One region of the Bacillus jepli genome, then DNA from elsewhere that is predicted to be linked to it. Evidence: predicted binding sites of a transcription regulator. Region 1 holds the regulator's gene; each other region holds the start of a gene.
The links. Region 1 encodes Rex, which represses fermentation and respiration genes when NADH is low (regulators of the CRP and FNR family bind a similar motif). Its sites were predicted from a motif close to TTGTGAAATATTTCACAA; they were not measured.
Positions count from the first base shown of each region.

Region 2: ABC371_RS06025 (DoxX family membrane protein) is a predicted target of Rex. The motif match lies at 1,779-1,796, and genes of this name have one in related genera.
Region 3: ric (iron-sulfur cluster repair di-iron protein) is a predicted target of Rex. The motif match lies at 1,869-1,886, and genes of this name have one in related genera.

Region 1 is NZ_JBDFMO010000001.1:751,305-754,586, reverse strand. Features, by position in the region: gene ABC371_RS03775 (ABC transporter ATP-binding protein) at 1-367, opposite strand, end outside; gene moaC (cyclic pyranopterin monophosphate synthase MoaC) at 502-993, shown strand; gene ABC371_RS03765 (redox-sensing transcriptional repressor Rex) at 996-1,637, shown strand; gene ABC371_RS03760 (twin-arginine translocase TatA/TatE family subunit) at 1,673-1,864, shown strand; gene tatC (twin-arginine translocase subunit TatC) at 1,881-2,630, shown strand; gene ABC371_RS03750 (YdiK family protein) at 2,670-2,879, opposite strand; gene ABC371_RS03745 (CPBP family intramembrane glutamic endopeptidase) at 2,884-3,282, opposite strand, start outside.
Region 2 is NZ_JBDFMO010000001.1:1,178,647-1,181,928, reverse strand. Features, by position in the region: gene ABC371_RS06035 (ABC transporter permease) at 1-229, opposite strand, end outside; gene ABC371_RS06030 (aliphatic sulfonate ABC transporter substrate-binding protein) at 241-1,236, opposite strand; SAM riboswitch class I at 1,361-1,470, opposite strand; gene ABC371_RS06025 (DoxX family membrane protein) at 1,820-2,326, shown strand; gene ABC371_RS06020 (aldo/keto reductase) at 2,452-3,282, shown strand, end outside.
Region 3 is NZ_JBDFMO010000001.1:4,219,034-4,222,315, reverse strand. Features, by position in the region: gene ABC371_RS21515 (SCO family protein) at 1-389, shown strand, start outside; gene ABC371_RS21510 (hypothetical protein) at 399-1,043, shown strand; gene ric (iron-sulfur cluster repair di-iron protein) at 1,104-1,811, opposite strand; gene ABC371_RS21500 (molybdopterin molybdotransferase MoeA) at 2,266-3,282, shown strand, end outside.

The DNA of each region.
Region 1 (3,282 bases):
GTTTTTGATAGTCAGCTGGATTTTCAAAAACGGAGGGGTCCCCCATTTTTACTTCAAGGTTTCGTAAGTCTTTTTCTAGTTTCTGTAAGGGTGCAAAGACGGTAAGCATTTCTTGCCAAATGGTAAGCGTTGATTCAAGTCCAGTGTCCTGTGCGAGATAATCGATTGTGACACTTTTCGGCTTAATGATTTCACCGCCATCATGTGACATCTGTCCTGCAATAATTTTTAATAGAGTCGATTTTCCGGCACCATTTCGACCAACAATGGCAATGCGGTCGCGAGTTTGTACTTCTAATTTTATATTGGATAAAATAAGATCAGCAGCAAAATATTTTTTGAGCTGATTTACTTGTAGTAAAATCATGCTATTTCACCTCTTGTTTCTAACAACAGTGTATCTTATATTATCTTAATAGAGCAACTGCAATGATAATGTTCACAGATGTTACAAAGACAGATGTGGTAAAATAGTGTATAGTTTATGGGAGGGTTCGATATATGTCATCATTTACCCATTTTAATGAGCAGGGTCGTGCAAGAATGGTCGACATTACAGAGAAATCTGATACTGTTCGTACAGCGATTGCAAAATCAAGTATTACTGTAAATAAATTGATTTATGAGCAAATCATAAATAATGAGGTTAGCAAGGGAGATGTTCTTGCTGTTTCTCAGGTTGCCGGTATTATGGCAGCTAAAAAAACATCAGAGTTAATTCCGATGTGCCATCCGTTAGCATTAAAGGGCGTCGATATCAGCTTTAATTGGACGACCCAAGATGATTATATTTTACATATTACCGTATCAGTTAAAACAAAGGGTAGTACCGGCGTAGAGATGGAAGCCCTTACGGCCGCATCGGTTTGTGCGTTAACTGTATATGATATGTGTAAAGCAGTTGATAAAGGGATGGTGATTGGGCCAACCTATTTAGCTGAAAAAACAGGTGGAAAAAACGGTGATTTTAAAAGGCCAGTAGCGGGGGAATAAACATGAATTTGGAACAGTCAAAAATACCACAAGCAACTGCCAAAAGGCTGCCACTTTATTATCGGTTTTTAAAAAACCTGCATGCCTCGGGGAAGCAGAGGGTATCGTCTGCAGAGCTAAGTGATGCGGTCAAGGTTGATTCCGCCACGATTAGGCGAGATTTTTCCTATTTTGGGGCATTGGGAAAAAAAGGGTATGGCTATAATGTGAATTATTTATTATCCTTTTTTAGTAAGACCCTTGATCAGGATGAATTAACAAAGGTTACGTTAATAGGTGTCGGTAATTTAGGTACCGCATTTTTACATTATAATTTCTCAAAAAATAATAATACAAAAATTGAGCTTGCGTTTGATGTGGATTATAATAAGGTAGGTAGTAGTATTGGTGGAGTCAAGGTATACCATTTAGATGATCTTGAAAAAGAATTGCCTGATGATGTCACGGTTGCTATTTTAACAGTTCCCGTTGGCGCAGCACAGGCGATTACGGATCGCCTCGTAAATAAGGGGATCAAAGGTATCCTTAATTTCACACCAGCAAGAATCAATGTGCCTGAACATATACGTGTTCACCATATTGACTTAGCTGTTGAATTACAAGCACTTGTTTACTTTTTAAAGCATTATTCGAATGAAGAATAGAAATATATTTTACACTTGTTGGGAGGTGACTTACTGTGGGAAGTCTTGGATTTGGTAGTATCCTATTGATTGTATTTGCAGCGTTACTTATTTTTGGACCGAAGAAGTTACCTCAATTAGGAAGAGCAGCAGGTAATACTTTGCGTGAATTCAAAAACGCAACAAAAGGTTTAGCAGATGATGACGATGATGATGTAAAAAAGAATGAAACTCCTGATGTGAAGTAATGATAGGATGAGTCATATGAACGAAAAAGAAATGTCCGTCTACGATCATATTGGTGAGCTACGAAAACGACTGATTTATGTAGTCGTTTTCTTCTTCATTGTTGCATTAGGAAGCTTTTTTCTCGCAGAGCCGGTCATTCTTTACTTGCAAAATGCGGAGGAAGCAAAAGAACTGACAATGAATGCTTTCCGTATGACAGATCCAATTAAAATTTATATGCAATTTGCTTTTATCATTGCGCTCGTTATCTCCTCTCCTTTTTTACTCTATCAGCTATGGGCGTTCATCAGTCCAGGTTTGTATGAAAAGGAAAGAAAGGTAACCTTGAGTTATATTCCGATTTCAGTAGTCTTATTTTTAGTAGGGGTGTCATTTTCCTACTTTATTCTATTCCCATTTGTTGTGAATTTTATGACGAGGTTAGCAGCCCGCCTTGATATTAACCAGGTAATCGGGATTAATGAGTATTTTCAATTCCTGTTACAGTTGACCTTACCGTTTGGCTTTTTGTTTCAATTGCCGGTAGTCGTCATGTTTCTCACAAGACTCGGTATTGTCACACCGATGTTCTTATCGAAAATACGAAAATATGCGTATTTTATTCTATTAGTAATTGGAGGGCTAATTACGCCTCCTGAAATAATCTCTCATTTAATGGTTACTGTGCCGTTATTCGGATTATATGAAATCAGTATTCTTGTATCAAGAAGTGCCTACAGAAAGGTACTCAAAGCGGAAATGATGGCAGCAAATAGTATGGAATAAACAAAAGTCCAGAAAATAGAAATAACCTCCGGATGGAGGTTATTTTTTTTCCTTTGTCACTTTTTTTATTTTGAAGTGCAGGGTAAACATTCTGATTGCCACACCAAAGTCGAAGGTTGCGACAACGGCTAGAAGGATTGTGGAAAAGTTCCAGACTGTCTCCGTTGCACTATTAATTGCAATATAAGTAAATAAAATTCCCATTAATGCGTAAATGATGCCCAAGGCAAAAGGTGAAGTTCTTCGCATAAAATTAAAAGCCTCCAATAAATGTCTGTTGCAGCTTCTCGGCTTGCTTCATGATCCTTTCTATATCATCTGCAAAAACTGTCTGTACCACTACAACAAAAGTATTCATCGCCACATGTGCAAAAATTGGTACAATAATTCGTTTTGTTTGTACATAGAGGAATGCAAAGGTAAAGCCCATTGCCGTATAGATAAGGATATGAGTGAAATCCATATGTACAACCGCAAAAATTAATGAACTAATTAAGCCAGAGATGAAAAAGTTGAATTTTTTATATAAAGAACCAAAGATAATTTGGCGGAAAATAATCTCTTCAAGAATTGGACCAATCACCGAAACAACAATGACTAGCAATGGCAAAGATTTTACCAGTGTCAAAATTTCTTGGGTGTTCTCAGAGCC
Region 2 (3,282 bases), 430 kb from region 1:
AAAGACTCCCATCTCCAGCAAATTCAAATATTTTTGCTAGGATGACCGTAGGTGCAGGCATAAGATGTGCTTCAAGGACACCGATATGGCTTAAATACTGCCAAACCACAAGCAAAATGGCAGGTATGATGCTTCCAAATAGAATGACTTTTACATTTCCTGATAAAACAAACTGAGTTTTCGACTTCACCTTTATTTGTCTAGATACCGCTCCACCTTTTATGTTCATAATGCCTCCTCTTATTGCTTTATTACTTTTTGAGCAAATGACGGATTAATCAATTCTTGAACCAATTTTTCTAATTCGACGTCTTTTTTGATAATACTCTGTGCTTGGAGAACCTTACCGGCTTCCGTTAAAGCCTCAATTTGTGCTTCACCAGGCACCGGATTAGAAAAATCATTACGTTCATTTAGTTGCTTGTTTGCTACTTCAATATCAATATTTGCGGATTTTGCTAGGATTTCCGCAGCTTCCTCCGGATTTTCTAGCACCCATGTACGAGCCTTTTCGTAAACTTCTATAACCTTTTCAACATATTCAGGGTATTTTTCAGCAAATTCCGAACGGACATTTAAGGTCCCATACGTATTAAAATCAGCATTGCGATAGAAAAGCTTCGCATCTGTTTCCAATTCAACCCTTGCCATGTGAGGATCTAATCCAGACCATGTATCTACTTGACCAGATGTTAAAGCACTTGCTCCATCTCCATGCTGCAGATTCACAATCTCAACATCTGAAGGACTTAGCCCTTCCTCATTTAAGGCACGCAATAGAAAAATATAAGGGTCAGTCCCAATCGTTGCGGCGACCTTTTTCCCTTTTAAGTCACTTACACGTTGAATCTTTGAGTCTTTATTTGCTACTAATGCTGTCCACTCTGGTTTTGAATAAATATAAACAACTTCAATCGGTGCACCATTTGCTTTAGCCATTAAAGCAGCAGCCCCTGCGGATGAACCAAAGTCTGAACTTCCACTATTCAAAAATTCAAGTGCTTTATTGCTTCCTTGGCTAAGAACAAACTCAACCTTAATTCCTTCTTCCTCGAATGCCTTTTCAGCCCAACCAAACTCTTTTAATACAAGACTTGTTGGCGAGTAAAAAGCATAATCCAAGACGATCTTCTCAGGTTTTTCATTCCCTTCACTAGCTTTACCTGAGGTACTAGAACAACCTACAATTCCGATAAATAACAAAGCAGTGATCAAAACGGCACTTAGTTTCTTCATTTCTCCCTCTCCTTTTCTACTAATATCCCAATCGGAAAACTGAGGATTATACCAATGTAACTCCAAACTTTTATCCCCATTACGATAAAAAAGCCCCCTTCAGTAAGAAGAGGGCTTTTTCCTCCTCTTATCTTTCAGGTAATCATACCTGATGGATTTAGCACCTTTTCAAGAATTACCTTGAAGGTTGCCGGGTTTCGTAGGGCCATGTCCCTCCACCGCTCTGGATAAGAGTTCTTTATTCAATTAGTACGTCTCTGTTTTGCTTTATAAAAGGATTATAGTATGTGAAAAATCAAAAGTCAAACACTTTTAAAAATATTTTATTTTCTTTGAATACTATTATAATTATTAATCAACCCCCTTATTCCTATGTTTCAGCTACTAAAATAAGACCTAAAAATCATTTGTGTCATATTTGTGAAGCCTATTGCTTTTACCTGAAATCCGCTGTATATTAAGAGTGTAGAAAGTTAGTGAAAAACTTCACAAACTAACTACTAAAGCTGGCAGCTAACGCACTCATATTTTTTTACAACCACTTGTGAAGAGTTTCACAAATTAATTATAAGGGGAGATTAAGATGAGAACATTCTTAAAAGGACCTAAAATGGCAGTTATTTGGACAGTATTACGTGTATGGTTAGGAATTCAATGGATAGAAGCTGGTTTTCATAAAATAACAGCAGGTGGATTTGATGCAGGTGGTTTTATCCAAGGTGCCATTGCAAATGCAGGTGGAGATCACCCAGCAGTACAAGGCTGGTATGCAGCATTCCTTGAAGGATTTGCCGTACCAAACATTGAGTTATTCAACGTACTCATTCCTTGGGGCGAATTCTTAGTAGGACTCGGTTTAATTGTAGGTTTTGCAACCATCCCAGCATTACTTGCAGGTGCATTCATGAACCTTAACTTCTTACTTGCTGGTACAACAAGCACTAACCCAACACTTTACACAGTAGCAATCATTCTCTTATTCGCAGGCGCTGCAACTTACTACTACGGTGTAGACAGATTCGCAGTACCTTACCTTACAAAACGAATTAACGACAAAAAAGCGACAAAAACAGCTACAAACGTAGCGTAACGAAAGAAAGTGTTCCTCCTACGCTAGGGGGAACACTTTTTTTGTGACTTTCTAATCAGTTTGAAAAAATGTACACTAGAGAAGGGAAACGGTAAAATAGTTCAAAAAATGGAGGTAAACCTTAGATGCGAAAAATAGAACTAGGAACTAGCTCGTTAGAGGTACCTGTTGTTGCGGTAGGCTGTATGAGAATTAACTCTCTGGAAAAGCCTGAGGCAGAAAAGTTTGTACAAACGGCATTAGATATCGGAGCAAATTTCTTTGATCACGCTGATATCTACGGTGGTGGTACTTGCGAGGAAATCTTTGCAGATGCGATACATATGAATGATGACGTGAGAGAAAAGATCATTCTTCAATCGAAATGCGGCATTCGAAAAGGAATGTTTGATTTTTCAAAGGAGCATATCATTGATTCTGTTGATGGAATCTTAAAACGACTCAAAACGGACTATCTTGATGTCTTACTTTTACATCGTCCAGATGCCCTTGTTGAGCCGGAAGAGGTTGCTGAAGCATTCGACAAATTAGAATCCTCAGGTAAGGTTCGTCATTTCGGAGTATCTAACCAAAAACCAATGCAAATTCAATTGCTTAAAAAATATGTAAAGCAACCAATCGTTGCCAATCAATTGCAGCTAAGCATACCAAATGCTCATATGATTGCAAACGGCGTCTCATCAAATATGCAAATTGACCAATCCATTAACCGTGATGGAGATGTGCTCGATTTTTGCCGATTAAATGACATTACCATTCAACCTTGGTCACCATTCCAATATGGTTATTTCGAAGGTCCGTTTCTTGGCAATGAAAAATGCCCAGAATTAAATCAAAAAATTGATGAAATTGCTGAAAAATACGGTGTATCCAATACAACGATTGCGATTGCATGGCTATTACGTCATCCGGCCAACATGCAGCCAATTATCGGAACCATGAATATTAACCGCTTA
Region 3 (3,282 bases), 3.5 Mb from region 1:
TGTATACAAGTTGTGGGGATGTATGTCCTGTTTTGGAGCGGAATTTTGCTGAAATCTACGAAAACATTCCAAGAGAAATTCTAGGGAAAGAAGTTGTTCTAGTAAGCATAAGCTTTGATCCAGAGAATGATTCTCCAACAGTCTTAAAATCTTATTCAGATCATTTTGGAGCAGACGGAGATCAGTGGAAAATGGCAACGATTCAAAATGAACACGAATTAAAGGATGTATTAGATACACTTGGGGTAATAGTAATACCGAATGAATATGGAGGGTATGAGCATAATTCTGCATTTTATGTTGTCAACCCAGAGGGGAAATTAACAAATATCTTTGATTATCAGACACCGCAAACTGTTGTGGAATACTTAGATACTTTTTTATTTTAGAGGTGAAATATGGACCGTTTACGTTATTTTTTGATTGGACTACTTTTACTTCTATTCATTTCTTTCCCGTATGTAAGGGTTTATTTTGAAGAGAGCATGGTTGGAACTATGCTCATTCAATACCCATTATTGGTAGGTAGCGGTTATTTTCTTGCAAAAGGGTTTCCTAGGAAATGGAGAAACTTTTTCCTTTACTTCAATGAAAATGGGATTACAGGGATGATCATTACAATATCTGTGATCGGTTTTTGGATTTTGCCAAGATCCATCGATGCTGCATTGAACGAACCAATAATGGAGATTTCAAAATATATTAGTTTATCATTTGTTGCTGGGGTTTTATTGTATTATAGCTGGCAGTTGCTTGGACCCATTAGTAAAGGATTTATTTGGGCAAATCTCATTTCCATGATTTTTGTGATGAGCTGGCTTTATACGGTGTCTCCAGCACGCCTTTGTAATAATTACTTACTTACAGCCCAACAGCAGCTTGGAAAATCCATGTTTACTCTAGGAATGGTAATTTGTCTATTATTTATGGTACGCGTTTTTATTGGGAAGCCTGTTGCTCTAAAAGTTAAAAAGAGAAATCAGCCTTTCATTCGATTAAAGTCAAATAGATCAGAGTCTTCTTCTGTTCCAATCTTTAAGTAAACATAAAAAACCGCGATTATCGGATGAGAAATCGCGGCTTTTTTAATCTTTTTGAATGAATTAATTTCCTGCTGCTGCTCTTGGGAATAGGATGTTATTTTCTAAATGAATATGCTGGAATAGATCTGCCTCAAGTGCTTCAAGACGTTGGTAGACTAAACGATATGTGCCACATGCACCAATTGGTGGTTGGAAGTCATTTGTAATGTCTCGGATTTCTTTAATAATAGCTCCAGCCTCGTCATGTTCACCTTCTAGTTCTGTTACATGTTTTTTCACTAGTTCATGGTTTTCGGGAGTTTGCTCGTTTTCAAATTTGATAATAAGAGGGAATGACTCTGATTCCTCCTTAATTGTATGCTGTTCAAGCTCAACCTTTAATTGATTAAACAGTGAGTGTACTCTTGCTAGATGTGGATGATTGCCTCCATGTACTCTTAAAACCTTTGTTACATATGGGCTAAGTTGCGGAAGCTCTTCATTTAAATAACGATGATGTTTATTTACAATATGGTCAATTAATTCAGAATAGCTTGCAGCCTTCCAATCCACTGTTTTTTCATTTAAATCCTTCACTTCTTGATAAAGTGTATTCAATTTTGACAAAACCTCATCTTTGGAGAGGTTTCTTTCTTCTATAGCATCTATAAGTGGTCGATTACCACCACAGCAAAAGTCAATTCGAAGTTTTTTGAAAAGGTCCCCAGCTTTCGGAAACTCAGTTACAATTTCTCCAATGATATGTTGTTCTGTAAAAGTTTGTTCCATGACTTTACCTCCTATTTAGTAAACTACTTATAGAATAGCTGTTATAAAGGAAGAATGAGGTGATACGTATCACACATTTGTAGAAAAACGTCATAAATTATGATAAAAGTGACGAGCATCACAGGTTAAAAGGACGTAAGTTTGGTACCATAAAGCCAAATACAGATTGCTACAGGGAGATGTCTTAACGATGTTTAATCGTAAACAATATATTGCAGTTCTGAAAAAGAAAAAGGTATATTCATAGGATGTTATGTAAGAAATTTCGACTCCAAAAGAATTATTTGATAATGCGAACGATTTAATTAATCAACATATTACAGACGCCAAAGTTGTCGACGATAAACTTGAAGAAGGAATCGTTCAGCTTAATGAAGTGACAGCAATAAAGTAGTGGTTTTTTCTAATTTATACTACAATAGGAAAAAAGTAGATAAAAAGTGAGTGAAAAATGATGGTTGAAAGAAGAACACCCATACCCGTTCCAGAAGCGGTGTCACGAGTAATGGAATTTGCGGGTATAGGGACAAAGGAAATAGTATCGCTTGAAGCTAGTTATGGACGATTTTTAGCGGAGGATGTAATTGCTGATCATGATGTTCCACATTTTGATCGGTCACCATATGATGGGTTTGCTGTTCGTGCAATGGATACAACAAATGCGGGGCTACAAAATCCAATCGAATTTGAAGTGATTGAAGAAATTGGAGCCGGGTCTGTTGCAACCAAAAGGGTCGAGGCTTTTCAAGCAGTTCGAATCATGACGGGTGCAGCGATGCCAACAGAATGTGATGCAGTTGTCATGCTTGAATTGACAACTGAATATGAACGTGATGGCAGAAAGTATATGGCTATAAAGCGCCCTTTTAAGTCTGGTGACAATGTATCGTTTCAAGGTGAAGATACAAAAAAAGGTTCAGTCCTAGTGGAAAAAGGTGTTTTTATAAATCCAGGCGTCAAAGCACTTTTAGCTACTTTTGGCTACCATCAGGTAGAAGTTGCTAAGAAACCAGTTGTCGGTATTTATGCTACCGGGACAGAATTGCTTGATGTCCATGAGGAACTTGCACCTGGAAAGATTCGAAATAGCAATGCCTATATGATAAGTGCACAAATTGAAAGAGCGGGTGCGGAACCAAAGTATTTCGGAAAACTCCCAGATGAGTTTGAGCTTTGCTTTGAGGCAATCAAAAATGCAATCGATGAAGTGGATATCTTAATTACAACCGGCGGAGTTTCTGTCGGGGATTATGATTACCTTCCAGCCATTTATGAAAAATTAGGTGCAGAAGTCTTATTTAATAAAATCGCAATGAGACCGGGAAGTGTAACTACTGTTGCACAGCTAAATGGTAAGTTATTGTTTGGATTATCTGGAAATCCTTCTGCTTGTTATGTTGGCTTTGAATTATTCGTCAGACCGGTAGTGCGGACGAGATTATTTTCTACCTACCCTCATCTTTTAAAATTG